Regions from separate parts of the Aeromonas encheleia genome, predicted to be linked through region 2. Evidence: predicted binding sites of a transcription regulator. Region 2 holds the regulator's gene; the other holds the start of a gene.
What was found. The regulator LexA, encoded in region 2, represses DNA repair genes until DNA is damaged. The targets are predictions, from matches to a motif close to ANCTGTNTNNNNANACAGNT.
Positions count from the first base shown of each region.

Region 1: a site for LexA is predicted at 3,565-3,584, ahead of EL255_RS11365 (DUF4250 domain-containing protein). Genes of this name have one in related genera too.

Region 1 covers NZ_LR134376.1:2,441,681-2,449,067, forward strand. The annotation lists gene EL255_RS11355 (IS1595 family transposase) at 1-259, shown strand, start outside; gene EL255_RS11360 (glycogen/starch/alpha-glucan phosphorylase) at 307-2,781, opposite strand; gene EL255_RS11365 (DUF4250 domain-containing protein) at 3,178-3,375, opposite strand; gene EL255_RS11375 (cell division inhibitor) at 3,609-4,097, shown strand; gene EL255_RS11380 (fumarate hydratase) at 4,286-5,809, opposite strand; gene pabB (aminodeoxychorismate synthase component I) at 6,006-7,387, shown strand, end outside.
Region 2 covers NZ_LR134376.1:4,250,299-4,257,685, forward strand. The annotation lists gene EL255_RS19775 (ATP-binding protein) at 1-1,034, shown strand, start outside; gene trmL (tRNA (uridine(34)/cytosine(34)/5-carboxymethylaminomethyluridine(34)-2'-O)-methyltransferase TrmL) at 1,116-1,580, shown strand; gene dinF (MATE family efflux transporter DinF) at 1,642-3,021, opposite strand; gene EL255_RS19790 (SCO family protein) at 3,044-3,670, opposite strand; gene EL255_RS19795 (hypothetical protein) at 3,870-4,160, opposite strand; gene lexA (transcriptional repressor LexA) at 4,527-5,153, opposite strand; gene plsB (glycerol-3-phosphate 1-O-acyltransferase PlsB) at 5,367-7,387, shown strand, end outside.

The DNA of each region.
Region 1 (7,387 bases), 1.8 Mb from region 2:
ACGGCAAGGCATGACACATCAAGTGGTCCATAACCGGGCGGGAGAGCGGGTGGTGGGTGCGTATCACATCCAGCATGTGAACGGGTACCACCGGCGGTTGAAGGAGTGGATGGCGCGGTTCCATGGGGTAGCGACCCACTATCTGAGGAATTATCTGGGTTGGCGACGGATGTTGGAGCGTTATGGGCAGGCAGTGGATATCCCGCGTTGCTTGCATGAGGCGCTGGGGCGCCCCATGCAACACGTAATTGGGACATAGCCATAAAAAAACCCCGCGATGCGGGGTTCTTTCATATCGGGCGTTTATCAGCCCACGTTGCAGCTCTGCAGGCTCCAGATCTTGTCCACGTAATCCTGGATGGAGCGGTCGGAGTTGAACTTGCCCATGGTGGCCGAGTTGATGATCGCCTTCTTGGCCCAGAGCGCCGGATCCCGGTACCAGGTATCGATCAGCTTGTGCGCGTCCGAGTAGGCGGCAAAATCGGCCAGGGTCAGGTAGGGATCGCCCCCTTCCAGCAAGGAGCGCTTGATGGCGGAGAGCTCGCCCGGACGACCCGGCGTGAAGTAATCGGTATCGAACCAGTCCAGCACGGCCTTGAGCTCGGAGTTGGCATAGTAGAAGTCATAGGGGTTGTAGCCGCGCCCCTTCAACGCCTTCACCTCGTCCACGTTCAGACCGAAGATGGCGCAGTTTTCGGCACCCGCCTCCTCCGCGATCTCGATGTTGGCCCCATCCAGCGTGCCTATGGTGATGGCGCCGTTCAGTGCCATCTTCATGTTGCCGGTACCGGATGCTTCGTAACCGGCGGTGGAGATCTGCTCGGAGACATCGGCGGCCGGGATCAGCTTCTCGGCCAGGCTGACGCGGTAGTTCGGCATGAACACCACCTTCAGCTTGCCCTGGATGCGGGCGTCGTTATTGACCCGCTCGGCCAGCTTGTTGATGGCGTAGATGATGTCCTTGGCCAGCTTGTAACCGGGCGCCGCCTTGGAGCCGAAGATGAACACCCGCGGGTGCATGTCATAGTCGGGGTTCGCCAGCAGGCGACGGTAGAGCGCCATGATGTGGATGAGGTTCAGCTGCTGGCGCTTGTACTCGTGCAGGCGCTTGATCTGCACGTCGAAGATCGCCTCCGCGCTGACATCGATGCCGGTCTCGGCCTTGATGACCTTGACCAGCTTCTCCTTGTTGTGGCGCTTGATGCGCATGAACTGCTGCTGGAATGCCTGATCGTCGGCAAACTTGGTGACGGCACGCAGCTTGTCCAGTTGCAACGGCCACTCTTTACCCACCACTTCGTTATAAAGTTCGGCCAACTCGGGGTTGCAGGCCAGCAGCCAGCGCCGGGGGGTCACGCCGTTGGTGACGTTGCACATCTTCTGGGGCCACAGCTCGGCATACTCGGGGAAGAGATCCTCCTTCACCAGCTTGGAGTGGATCTCGGCCACGCCGTTGACCTTGGAGGAGCCGATCACGCACAGGTTGCCCATGCGCACCTTGCGCACGTCCCCTTCCTCGATGATGGAGAGCTTGGCCTTGATGGCATCGTTGCCCGGCCACTTGGGTTCGACCAGCTCTTCCAGGAAGCGGGCGTTGATCTCGTAGATGATCTCGAGATGGCGGGGCAGCACCTTCTCGAACAGGCTGACGCTCCACTTCTCCAGCGCTTCCGGCAGCAGGGTGTGGTTGGTGTAGGAGAAGACCCGGTAGCAGATGGCCCAGGCTGTATCCCAGTTCAGCCCTTCCTCGTCCACCAGCACCCGCATCAGCTCGGGGATCGCCACGGTCGGGTGGGTGTCGTTGAGCTGGATGGCAATTTGGGCGGCAAAGTTGTCGAAGTTGCTGCCATGAGCCCGCTTGTAGCGGCGCATGATGTCCTTGATGGAGCAGGCACAGAAGAAGTACTGCTGGATCAGACGCAGCTCCTTGCCCGCATCTGTCTCGTCATTTGGATAGAGCACCTTGGAGATGGTCTCGGCCTGGGCCTTCTCCGCCTGGGAGTCGATATAGCCGCCGGCGTTGAACACATCCCAATCGAAGAACTCGGAGGCGCGGGACTCCCACAGCCGCAGGATGTTGACGGTGTGGCCGCCAAAACCCACCACCGGGATATCCCAGGGCACCCCTTTGATCTTGCGACCGGCGTGCCACACCTTCTTCAGGCCGCCATTGTCACCAAACACCGTCTCGACGTAACCGTAGAGCGGGATCTCCTGCACGGATTCCGGACGGCAGATCTCCCAGGGGTTGCCATATTCGCGCCAGGAGTCCGGGCGCTCGATCTGGCGGCCATCCTGGATCTCCTGGCGGAACAGGCCGTGTTCGTAATGAATGCCATAGCCCACCGCCGGGTAGTTCAGGGTGGCCAGGGAATCGATGAAGCAGGCGGCCAGGCGACCCAGGCCACCGTTGCCGAGCGCCATGTCGGGCTCTTGTTCACACAGGTCGGTCAGTTCCAGACCGAGTTCGCCAAGGGCCTCTTCGCAGACCTTGTACAGGGAGAGGTTATGCAGGTTGTTGGAGGTCAGGCGCCCCATCAGGAATTCAGCAGAGAGATAGTGAATGGCACGAGTATCTTTCTTGAAGTGAGTCTGCTGAGTACGGGTCAGGCGCTCGTACACCTGTTCGTTGACGGCGGCCGCGGTCGCTTTCCACCACGCTTCTGGCGAGGCTTTCTGTTCGCTTGTCCCCAAGGTAGAACGCAGGTGACGCACGATACTCGCCTTGAGCTGATCTTTATCCAGTTGGAGATCCTGGTCTGTCTTCTTCTTGGTAGCCATAAACCATTTTCCTTCGTTACAAATAAAAAAATGTTATCCCATTCGGGACCGGCGCTGTTGTTATCTCAGAATATGTTCCGGCGTGGGCATACTAGCTAAAGCCGATGGTTCAAACGTTAACATGAGTCACACTTTAACGCATGAAAATGACAGTTCAAGCATGAAAACCCTTTCCTTAAACTTGCCTGAATGAAATAAAAATAACGATAAAAATCATCAGGTTGCTTATTAATGAAAAATATACATCCATGAATAGGTTTTCAATGATTGCCAGTGGCTGAAAATACGTGAAAATAACCGCAAGGACGGCGCTCGTTGAAACCGGTTTCAATAATCGACGGGGCCATGCATCAATTAAGAGAAGGTGCCCCGGTTGGGGCACCCTCCGTGACCGAATTAGCCATGAGCCTTGAACTGATTGCTCATGGGATCATAGTGATAGCCAATCTGCTGCAGGCGCGTGGCCAACTGATCCTCTGTCATGTCGTAGTAGGCCAACAACTCTTCCAGACCATCGCACTCCAGCCGCAGCTTCTCGTTGATGATCCCGAGCAGAATATTGGCGTCCAGCCGTTGCAAGGTGCTGACATCCATCTTGGTCTCTCCTCTTCCCATACATACTGTATAACCATGGGCGCCTGCCCTGGCTTTGTCCATAGCGCAAAAAACACCCAATTCGGTTTGAATGTAAATTTCCTTTTTATTCAATTAACTAGCTTATCGCGTTGTTAATCCGCTCACATTTTTGACCATAAATGACTTGTCACTGGCACGAGTTACAACTACTGTATGCACATACAGCATGGTTATTCATACAGGACAAACATATGAGCCAGCCCCTGAGTCACCGCCCCCTCGCTTCTACCCTCGGCCTGATCACCCCCTGGCCCACTCGCCATCAGGGCAAGGGAGAGCACGATCACCGGCTGGCGACCCATGCTCATGAAACCCAGTTGCTCGACGAACTGGGGCGGCTGAGTCAGGACAAGGGCGGCTGGATCCTGCTCATAGCCCCGCCGGGCTTGCCCGTCGCCGAACAGTTGCAGGCACAGGGGATCGATCCCGCCCGGGTGCTGGTGGTGCACGGCGCCAAGATCAAGAACTGGCAACGCATGCTGGAGCAGAGCCTGGGCAATGGCCACTGCGCCGCCGTGCTGACCTGGTTACCCGAGCAGATCGCCCTGGATCGCGCCAGATTGAACAAGCTGGGGCAACGCTTCGGGGTGCTGACCCGCTTCTTCGAACCCAAGGGTGCCCTGCCCGCCCAGAGCGGCCCCCTCTGCTACGGCGGGCAGGATGTCTACCTCAACCATTGAGAGTCGGCAGGGCGCGATAGGCGTCGCCTCGGAATGGGTTATTCCAACTCCCCTCACATCCTGCGGACACGAAAAAGGCGACCCTGGGGTCGCCTCTTGTCACATCGGTTTTTATCACAGCGGGGCTTGCCACGAGGCGTGCGCCCGCACAGGGTCATCACCGAGCGGACGACCCTCGCCATCCCGGATCAGGAGAGCTTGACATCCAGCTCGGCGATCCTGGCCGACCAGTATGCAGGGCCGGTTTCATGGATGTTGTTGCCCTGGGAGTCGACGGCCACTGTCACCGGCATGTCCTCCACCTCGAACTCGTAGATGGCCTCCATGCCCAGATCGGCGAAGGCCACGACCCGTGCCTTCTTGATGGCTTTCGCCACCAAGTAGGCGGCGCCACCGACGGCCATCAGGTAGACGGCCTGGTGCTCCTTGATGCTCTGCACCGTCTTGGGGCCCCGCTCGGACTTGCCGATCATGCCGATGAGGCCGGTCTCGCCCAGCATCATGTCGGTGAACTTGTCCATCCGGGTCGAGGTGGTGGGGCCTGCCGGGCCGACCACCTCGTCACGCACCGCATCGACCGGGCCCACGTAATAGATGAAGCGGTTGGTGAAGTCGACCCCTTCCGGCAGCCCCTCACCCTTCTTGAGCATGTCGGCGATGCGCTTGTGGGCCGCGTCGCGACCGGTCAGGATCTTGCCGGAGAGCAGCACGGTATCGCCGCTCTTCCAGCTGGCGAGCTCGGCCTTGGTGATGCCATCGACGTTGACCCGGCGCACATTGCCACCCGCTTCGCGGGTGATCTCCGGCCAATCGCTCAGCTTCGGCGGCGTCAGCTCGGCCGGGCCAGAGCCATCCAGCTCGAAGTGGACGTGGCGGGTGGCGGCGCAGTTGGGGATCATCACCACCGGCTTGGAGGCGGCGTGGGTCGGGGCAGACTTGACCTTCACGTCCAGCACAGTGGTGAGGCCACCCAGCCCCTGGGCACCGATCCCCAGCTTGTTGACCTTGTCGTAGAGCTCGACCCGCAGCTTCTCTTCAGTGGTCTCGGGACCACTGGCGATCAGCTCCTGAATGTCGATGTGCTCCATCAGGGCTTCCTTGGCGAGCACAGCGGCCTTCTCGGCGGTGCCGCCGATGCCGATGCCCAGCATGCCGGGCGGGCACCAGCCGGCCCCCATGGTCGGCACCGTCTTCAGCACCCACTCGACCACGTCATCGGAGGGGTTGAGCATCACCATCTTGGATTTGTTCTCGGAGCCGCCGCCCTTGGCCGCGATGCTCACCTCCACCTTGTTGCCTTGGATCATGTCGATGTGCACCACGGCCGGGGCGTTGTCCTTGGTGTTCTTGCGGCTGCCGGCTGGATCGGCCAGCACGCTGGCACGCAGGGGGTTGTCCGGATTGGTGTAGGCGCGGCGCGTCCCCTCATCCACCATCTCCTGCACCGTCATGTCACTGTCCCACTGCACCTGCATGCCGATCTTGACGAAGCAGGTGACGATGCCGGTGTCCTGGCACAGGGGACGGTGCCCCTCGGCTGACATGCGGGAGTTGATCAGGATCTGGGCCAGGGCATCCTTGGCGGCCGGGTTGATCTCGCGGTCATAGGCGGCCTTGGCGGCCTGGACGAAGTCGAGGGGGTGGTAGAAGGAGATGTACTGCAGGGCGTCGGCAATGGAATCGATAAAGTCCTGTTTTCTAATGATGCTCATATCATCCTCACTGGTCCTTGTCTTCGCAAACGCGAGCAAGGGCTTCCATATGAGCCGGGCTCTCGGCCTGCGAAAAACGTCCGCGGGGCCGAGAGACAACGGCGTGTTTTTTCTAAAAATTCCGGCGGCTATGATACGCTTGAGCTCCCGTACCGGCTAGGGAGCTGGGTGCAAACTGTTGCCTGTGTAACAAAAAATGAAACCAAGACTGCATATCCACCATTTCGACCCGCAAAGATCGCTCCACGAGCTGTTTGGCCGGTTGCAACCGCAACCCTGGGCCATCTTGCTGGAGTCAGCCGGTGCCCAGGGCGCCGACAACCGCTTCGACATCCTCAGCGCCGATCCCCTCGCCACCCTGGAAACCCGCGGTGCCAACACCTGCCTGCGCCGTGGCAACACCGTCGAGCATCATGATGGCGATCCCCTCAGCCTGCTCGCCAGCACCCAACGCGCCTTGCTGGGGGAGCTGACGCAGGAGGCCTGTGCACTGCCCTTTATCGGCGGTGCCCTCGGGCTCTTTGGCTATGATCTGGGGCGGCGGTTCGAGCGTCTGCCAACGCAGGCCAGCGCCGACATCCGAGTGCCGGACATGGCGGTGGGGATCTACGACTGGGCACTGCTGCGGGAGGTGGCGACCGGCGCCTGGCAGCTGGTGCATTGGGGGGACGAGGCGGGGCTCGCCAGCCGGCTGCAATGGCTAGAGGCGCAGCTGACGCAAACGGCCCCTTCCTGTACCTCGCAAGAGGCCTTCTCCTTGCAGGGGTCCTGGCAGAGCAACATGAGCCGGGCCGAATACGGTGAGAAATTCGCCCGTATCCAAGCCTACCTGGCGGCGGGGGATTGCTATCAGATCAACCTCACCCAGCGCTTCAGCGCCCCCTATCGGGGGGATGAATGGTCCGCCTATCTCAGCCTCAGCGCCGCCAACAAGGCCCCCTTCTCGGCCTTCATCCGGCTGCCAGAGAGTGCCATCTTGAGCCTGTCGCCGGAGCGCTTCCTGCTGCTCGACGGCCGCCATATCGAGACCAAGCCAATCAAGGGGACCCGCCCACGGCTTGCCGATCCGCAGCAAGATCAGGCCAGTGCCCTCGAACTGGCCAGCGCCGACAAGGACAGATCGGAGAACCTGATGATCGTGGATCTGCTGCGCAACGACATCGGCAGGGTGAGCCGCCCCGGCAGCGTCAGCGTGCCGCACCTGTTTGCGGTGGAGTCCTTCCCCGCCGTGCATCACCTGGTCTCCACCATTCATGGTGAACTGGATGCTCGCTGGCAGGGGGTGGATCTGCTGCGCGCCTGCTTCCCCGGCGGCTCCATCACAGGGGCGCCCAAGATCCGGGCGATGGAGATCATCGAGGAGCTGGAGCCCCAGCGGCGCAATGCCTATTGCGGCAGCATCGGCTACCTGAGCCAGCACGGCCGGATGGACACCAGCATCTGCATCCGCACCCTGATCGCCGAAGCCGGACGGCTCCATTGCTGGGCGGGGGGTGGCATCATCGCCGACTCGGACGCAGACAGCGAGTATCAGGAGACCTACGACAAGGTCGCCCGTATCTTGCCGCTGCTGGATGC
Region 2 (7,387 bases):
TGCTCGATGCCGACAACCCGGCCAAGCCCATGCTGGGGAGCGAGCACAAGCGGGCCATCGCCGGCCCCTTCCAGATGAAGCATCACGGCCAGACCTATCATGTCTACTTCGGGCTCAACGTCGAGAACTCCTACCTGTTCCTGTTCATCCAGATCCTGGATCACCCTATCCAGATCCTGGGCATCGCCATGCTGGTCAGCACCCCGCTCTGCCTGTTGCTGGCCTGGCGGCTGACCCGCCCCATACTGCAGTTGCAGCAGTCGGTCTCCCGGCTGGCGGAGGGCAACCTGGAGGCGCAGATCCCCAACCTGGGGCGGCGGGACGAGATAGGCCAGTTGGCGGATCACGTCAGCCACATGGTGGATACTCTCAAGAGCATGATCCAGAAGCAGAAACAGCTGCTCTCCGACATCTCCCACGAGCTGCGCAGCCCGCTGACCCGCATCCAGCTGGCGCAGGCGCTGATCCGTCGCAAGCAGGGGGACAGCAATGAGCTGGCACGGATCGAGACCGAGATAGCCCGGCTCGACAAGCTGATCGGGGATCTGCTGGATCTGTCGCGAGTACAACAGCATGTGGAGGCCCCGGTGCTGCTGCCCCTTGCCGATCTGCTGGAGCCCATCCTGGACGATGCCATGTTCGAGGCCAACCAGAACGGCAAGCAACTCAGGCTGCCGCCACTGCCGGCCGAATCCCTCAAGATGTGGCCGGATCTGCTGGCTCGCGCCCTGGAAAACCCGCTGCGCAACGCGCTCAAATATGCCCGCGAGTTCATCAAGGTGGACTGGTATCCGGAGGGGCGGGAGTGGGTGATGACCATCCGGGATGACGGCCCAGGCGTGCCGGTGGCACAACAGGCGCAGCTGTTCCTGCCCTTCTTCCGGGTCGACGATGCGCGCAACGCCAAGACCGGCGGCACCGGCCTCGGGCTGGCCATCGCCGCCGAGGCGATCCAGCGCCATGGCGGCACCATCCGGGCCAGCAGTAATCAGCCGAACGGGCTCGTCATCACCATCCGCCTGCCCATGGCGTGAGACAGCCCTTTTCATCCCAACGGGCGCTGGTTATGCTGGCGCCCTTTTCGCCCCAATCTCGGCCCCCATCAGGATCCCGTCATGCTCGACATCGTGCTCTATCAACCGGAAATCCCGCCCAACACCGGCAACATCATCCGTCTCTGTGCCAATACCGGCTACCGGTTGCACCTGATCGAGCCGCTGGGATTTGAATGGGATGACAAGAGGGTCAAGCGGGCCGGCCTCGACTACCACGAGTTTGCCGAGGTGAAGCGCTGGTCGGACTATGAGAGCTTCCTGGCGGCCGTGGCGCCGACCCGGGTGTTTGCCTGTACTACCAAGGGGCGCACCGCGCACTCGGCGGCGCAGTTTGCGCTGGGGGATGCCCTGCTGTTCGGGCCTGAGAGCCGGGGTCTACCTGCGGATCTCATCGAGAGCCTGCCGTTCGAGCAGCGCCTGCGCATCCCCATGCTGCCGCAAAGCCGCAGCATGAACCTGGCCAATGCGGTCTCCGTCTTCGTCTATGAGAGCTGGCGTCAGTTCGGCTACGAGGGCTCGCTCTGAGTCGATGCCTGCGCCGGGCCGCAGCCGCTCAGACGCTTAATCGACGCCACCTGACAAAGCATCAGCCGCGGCTCGCGGGCTCGGCGGCATGCCCCTGACCCAGCAGGCGCCCATCGGACTCCATCCGCCAGCATAACCAGCCAAGGGTCAACCCCCTCCCCGCCATCAAGGCCGCCATGGCGGCCCACAAGGCCGCCACACCCCAGGCCTGGCACAGCCACCAGACCGGAAAGAAGCCGCAGAACGCCGCTATCAGCATGCTGTTGCGCATCTCGCGGGCGCGGGTCGCGCCGATGAAGACCCCGTCCAGCAGGAAACACCAGACTGCCAGCATCGGCATGACGATCAGCCAGGGCAACTGGCGGTTCGCCTCGGCGACCACCGCCGGGATGTCGGTGATCTGGGCGATGAGCCGCTCTCCCCCCAAGGCGAATGACAGGCTAAAGCCGAGGGCGATCAGCAACGCCCAGCCCAGGTTGAGGACAATGGCCTCCCGCAGCCCCTGCCGATCCCGCCGCCCTATGGCCCGGCCCACCATGGCCTCCACCGCGTAGGCAAAGCCATCCAGCCCGTAGGAGATGAGCATCAGGAAGTTGAGCAGCACCGCGTTGGCGGCCACCGCCACATCCCCCAGCCGCGCCCCCTGCAGGGTCATAAAGGCAAAACAGAGCTGCAGGCAGAGAGAGCGGATGAAGATATCCCGATTCAGGCCGAGCAGGCGCCGCAGCGCCGGCCACTGTCGCCAGCGCTGCCAGGCCCCCTGCCACACGTCGGCGGACAGATGGCGCAGTTGGCGGCTCACCAGCCAGAGTCCCACCCCCAGCGCGCCGTAGTCGGCCAGCAACGAGGCGGCGGCGACCCCCTTGACCTGCCAGCCCAGCCCCAGCACGAACCAGGCGTCCAGTACCATGTTGATGAGGTTGCTCAGGATCAGCAGCAGCATGGGGCTGCGGGCATCCTGCATGCCCAGCAGCCAGCCCATGATGACCAGGTTGCACAGCGCGGCCGGGGCACTCCAGATCCGCACCGACACGTATTCCCCGGCATAACCCTGCACCTCGGGCGAGCCGCCACTGAGCGCGATGAGCGCCGGCAGGAAGGGCAGCAACAGGAGCAGCAGTGCGGTGCCCAGACCAATGGCCAGACCCAGCGCCCGCGCCAGGGTGTCCAGCTGTCCCTCGGCGCTGGCGGCGCCATGAGCCTGGGCGGTCAGCCCGGTGGTGGACATGCGCAGGAAACCGAGCAGCCAGAAGAGGAGGTTGATGAGGGTGGCGCCGACCGAGACGCCGCCGAGGAACCAGGCCTGGCCGAGATGACCGATCACCCAGGTGTCCACCAGCCCGAGCAGCGGGGTGGTGATATTGGAAAACACCATGGGCAGGGCCAGGGCAAACACGGCCCTGTGACGCCTGGGATCCCGCAGCCAGGGCGGGATCAGCATGGGCAGGGCCACTGTTGGGGCATCATTCGTCGGCCAACCGCACTATCCGGCCAAAATCGGAGACCAGGGTCGTCATCGCCACATGGGGCACCTGCCCATCCACCATCTGGGGACGGAACACCGCCACCAGCTTGCCCTGCGGATCGATCAGCACTATGGAAGCCGAGTGGTCGATCAGGTAATCCTTGTCCCCGCTCTCCGCCATTGAGTAGACGAGGCCGAGGTTGCGCACGAAGGGGAACAGATGGTTGTGGGGACCGGTGGCGGCCTTGAACTCCGGCTGGAAGAAGGCGGTATATCGCTTGAGGCGGGCGCTGTCATCCCGCTGCGGATCCGCCGAGACGAAGACCACCTGGCTGCTGGGGGCGATTTTTTTCAGCTCAGGATAGACGGAGCGCAGATCCGCCAGCGTGGTCGGGCAGATGTCCGGGCAATAGGTATAACCGATGAACAGGAAGGTCCAGTGGCCACTCAGGCTGTCCGGGGTGAAGGCCTGCCCCTCGGCGTCGGTGAGCGTGAAAGGATTGATGTCCCGGCCCTGTGCGTAGTAGTCCGCCTGCTCGGGCAGGGCGGGCTGGCTCCAATGGTAGGCAGCCATCATGCCGCCGACCAGCAGCAGAAACAGCAGGGGGTAACGAGGTTTAACCATATAAAACAAAGCCTTGCTAGTCTAATCAGCCGAAGAAAGGGCTAAACGAATGGCTATTGTAACCCGCTCGGCACCCTTTTTGGCTACCCAAGGTCCGGATAGCGGTCTGGCGGAGGCTCGACAATTGGGGGAAACAGGCTGGGCCGACAAGCAAACAGAAGCCCCATATTGGATGGGGCTCGCAATAGATCCGGGTAACTCAGGGGCGCCGTCTGTGCTGCGCCTGCGTACGCTTGGCAACGGTGTGCAGCGGCACGACCGGGGCCGTCCAGGGGGCATCCGGCAGCCCCATGTCATGGTGGCGGCGAAACAGCCGCACCAGACGGACTATCTTGTCCTTGGGGCAGCCCAGCCAGATGGTCCAGCCATCGCCCTTGTGATAAACCCAGAGCGCATAAAACCACGTCATCCGGCTGCCCTTGATGAAGCGGGTAATGGAAGATGCGGGCGCTGCGGCCAGACCCGGATCCCATGGCGAGCTTGAAGCCATACCTGTCCTCCTTGCTCAACAGGTCACGCCGACCAGCCCCCTGGACACCCCAAGACACTGTCGCGTGCTGACTGTACGAGTCGCTTCGGGCCTTTGGCTCGCTCGATGTGCGAGCGCCCGAAGACTCTCCCTTCTATCCCGCGCCGCCTCGGCGCAGCGCCAGTGATGCATGCTCGCGGCCTTATGCTGGCCACTCAGGCAACCATCCGGGCCAGCGCTGGCGCACCGGGCCTTATCAAAGGATATATCCGAAATGCCCGCCGTGCGGCGGTGAGATGGAGACAAAAATGGCGGTCATCAGGGAGGACGCAAGCTAACGGGGGAAAAGGGGCAAAACGAGACGGCCTCCCGCAGGAGGCCGTGCCGTTACATCCAGTCGGCGTTGCGGATCACGCCGACGGCCAGACCTTCGATGGTGAGGTGCTGGCTGGAGAGATCCACCTCGATGGGAGAGAGCTCTTCGTTCTCCGGCAGCAGCCACACCTGGCTGCCCTTGCGCTGGAAGCGCTTGACGGTGACATCCTCATCGAGGCGAGCCACCACCACCTGGCCATTGCGCACTTCCTGGGTCTTGTGCACCGCCAGCAGGTCGCCATCCATGATGCCGATGTTCTTCATGCTCATCCCCTGCACCCGCAGCAGGAAGTCTGCCCGCGGATGGAACAGAGCAGGATCCACCTGATAGTGGCTCTCTATGTGCTCCTGGGCCAGGATCGGCTCACCGGCCGCAACCTTGCCGATCAGCGGCAAGCCGCTCTCTTCCGGCGCGACTTCCTCTTCCTCGAGCAGCAGCCTGATACCGCGGGAGGTACCGGGCATGATCTCGATGACCCCTTTCTTGGCCAGGGCCTTCAGATGTTCCTCGGCCGCATTGGCCGACTTGAAACCAAGCTTCTGGGCGATCTCGGCACGAGTCGGCGGCATGCCGGTCTCGCTCATGTTTACCTTGATCAGCGCCAGCACTTCGGCCTGGCGGGGGGTAAGAGGTTTCATAGGATTGGCACCTGTTTTTTTATACAGCACACTGGCAGTATATACAGTGCTGGGGCCAAGGCAAGGCGTTGCTGACATTTGTCGCATCCTTGTCGCACTTCTTGCCAGGAAATAGACCATTCTTGATCCTGCACAGCCACTCATCGTACCTCTCGGCGACAAGCCAACGGTGATTTGTTATGCTCACGCCGCATTTTTTGGAGAGCAGCACCCATGTCCATAGGACAGAACATTTCCAGAGCCATACTGCAATGGCCTATCAGCGGCTTGGTCAATCACAAGAGCCTGCCGGAAAACCCCATTACAGAACTGAACCTGGACCCGGCCAGACCCATTGTCTATGCCCTGAAAACCAGCTCGATCACCGACCTGATGACGCTGCAGCAATGCTGCGAGGATCTCGGTCTGCCCGGTCCCTTCACCCCGCTGGAGCTCGGTGACCAGCTGCTGCCGCGCTACGTCTGCCTGGATCGTCCGCCTCCCCTGTTCGGAAAACGCAACAAGCCACTCCCCTTCTTGCAAGAGTTTCACCAGCTGCTGGATCTGCACAAGCAGGATCCGGCGCTGGATATCCAGGTCGTGCCCGTCACCCTGTTCTGGGGCCGCGCCCCGGGCCGCGAGGGTGAAGAGGCCTCCGGCTGGAACATCATCAGCAGCCTGGCCCCGAACAGGCTCAAGAAGGCGATGATCGTGATCCTCAAGGGTCGCGAAAACCTGGTACGCTTCTCGCCGCCACTTTCCCTGCGCCATATGGCGGACAAGCACGGCACCGACGAGGCCATAGCCCACAAGCTGGCGCGGGTGGCCCGCACCCACTTCAGCCGCCAGCAGCTGGCGGCGACCGGCCCCAAGCTGCCGAACCGCAACCTGCTGTTCAAGCAGTTGCTGGATTCCAGCGTGATCCAGCAGGCGATCGAGGAAGAGGCCCAGCGCGAGGGCATCAGCCTGGAGAAGGCCCAGAAGCGCGCCCACGGCTACATGGACGAGATCGCCGCCAACTTCTCTTTCCGGCTGATCCGGCTCGGCGAGACTTTCCTCGGTTGGCTGTGGAACAAGCTCTACCGCGGCCTGTCGGTCAACGGCGCCGAGCGGGTGCGCCAGCTGGCGCAGGAAGGCCACGAGATCGTCTACGTGCCCTGCCATCGCAGCCACATGGATTACCTGCTGCTCTCCTACGTCATCTATCACCAGGGCATGGTGCCGCCCCACATCGCGGCCGGCATCAATCTCAACTTCTGGCCGGCGGGCCCCATCTTCCGCCACGGCGGCGCCTTCTTCATTCGCCGTACCTTCAAGGGCAACCCGCTCTACAGCACCGTATTCCGCGAATACCTGAATCTGCTGTTCGCCAAGGGCTACTCGGTGGAGTTCTTCACCGAGGGCGGGCGTTCGCGCACCGGGCGCCTGCTGCCGCCCAAGACCGGGATGCTGGCCATGACACTGCAGGCCATGATGCGCGGGCTGGACAGGCCGGTGACCCTGGTCCCCGTCTATCTCGGCTATGAGCACGTGATGGAGGTGAACACCTACCACAACGAGCTCAAGGGCAGCCGCAAGGAGAAGGAGAGCTTCCTGCAGGTGCTCGGCATACTGCGCAAGCTGCGCAACTACGGCCGGGGCTTCGTCAACTTCGGTGAGCCGCTGACCCTCAACAACTACCTCGGCGAGCACGTGCCGCACTGGAAGGAGAGCATCGGCAAGGAAGAGCGCCCCGAGTGGATGGCGCCCACCGTCAACCGGCTGGCCGAGCTGCTGATGACCCGCATCAACGATGCCGCCGCCGTCAACGGCCTGACCCTGAGCGCCCTGGCACTGTTGGCCGCCGAGCGCCACGCCCTGACCCGTGACGAGCTGCAGGCGCAGCTCAACACCTATCTGGACCTGCTCAAGCAGGTGCCCTACAGCCCCCAGAGCACCCTGCCGGATGAGGATGCCAGGACCCTGCTGGATCAGGCGATGGAGCTCAACAAGTTCGAGGTGAGCGAGGACAAGCTGGGCCAGATCATCAGCCTGGACCGCTATCAGGCGATCCTGCTGACCTACTATCGCAACAACATACTGCACCTGTTCGCCATGCCGTCCCTGGTGGCCACCCTGATCGAGCGCTGCGAGGGGATCTCCCGCAGCGAGATCGTCGCCCGCTGCGTCGACATCTACCCGTTGCTCAAGACCGAGCTGTTCCTGCGCTATGAAGAGGAAGAGCTGCCGGAGCTGATCGATGCCCTGCTGGGCGA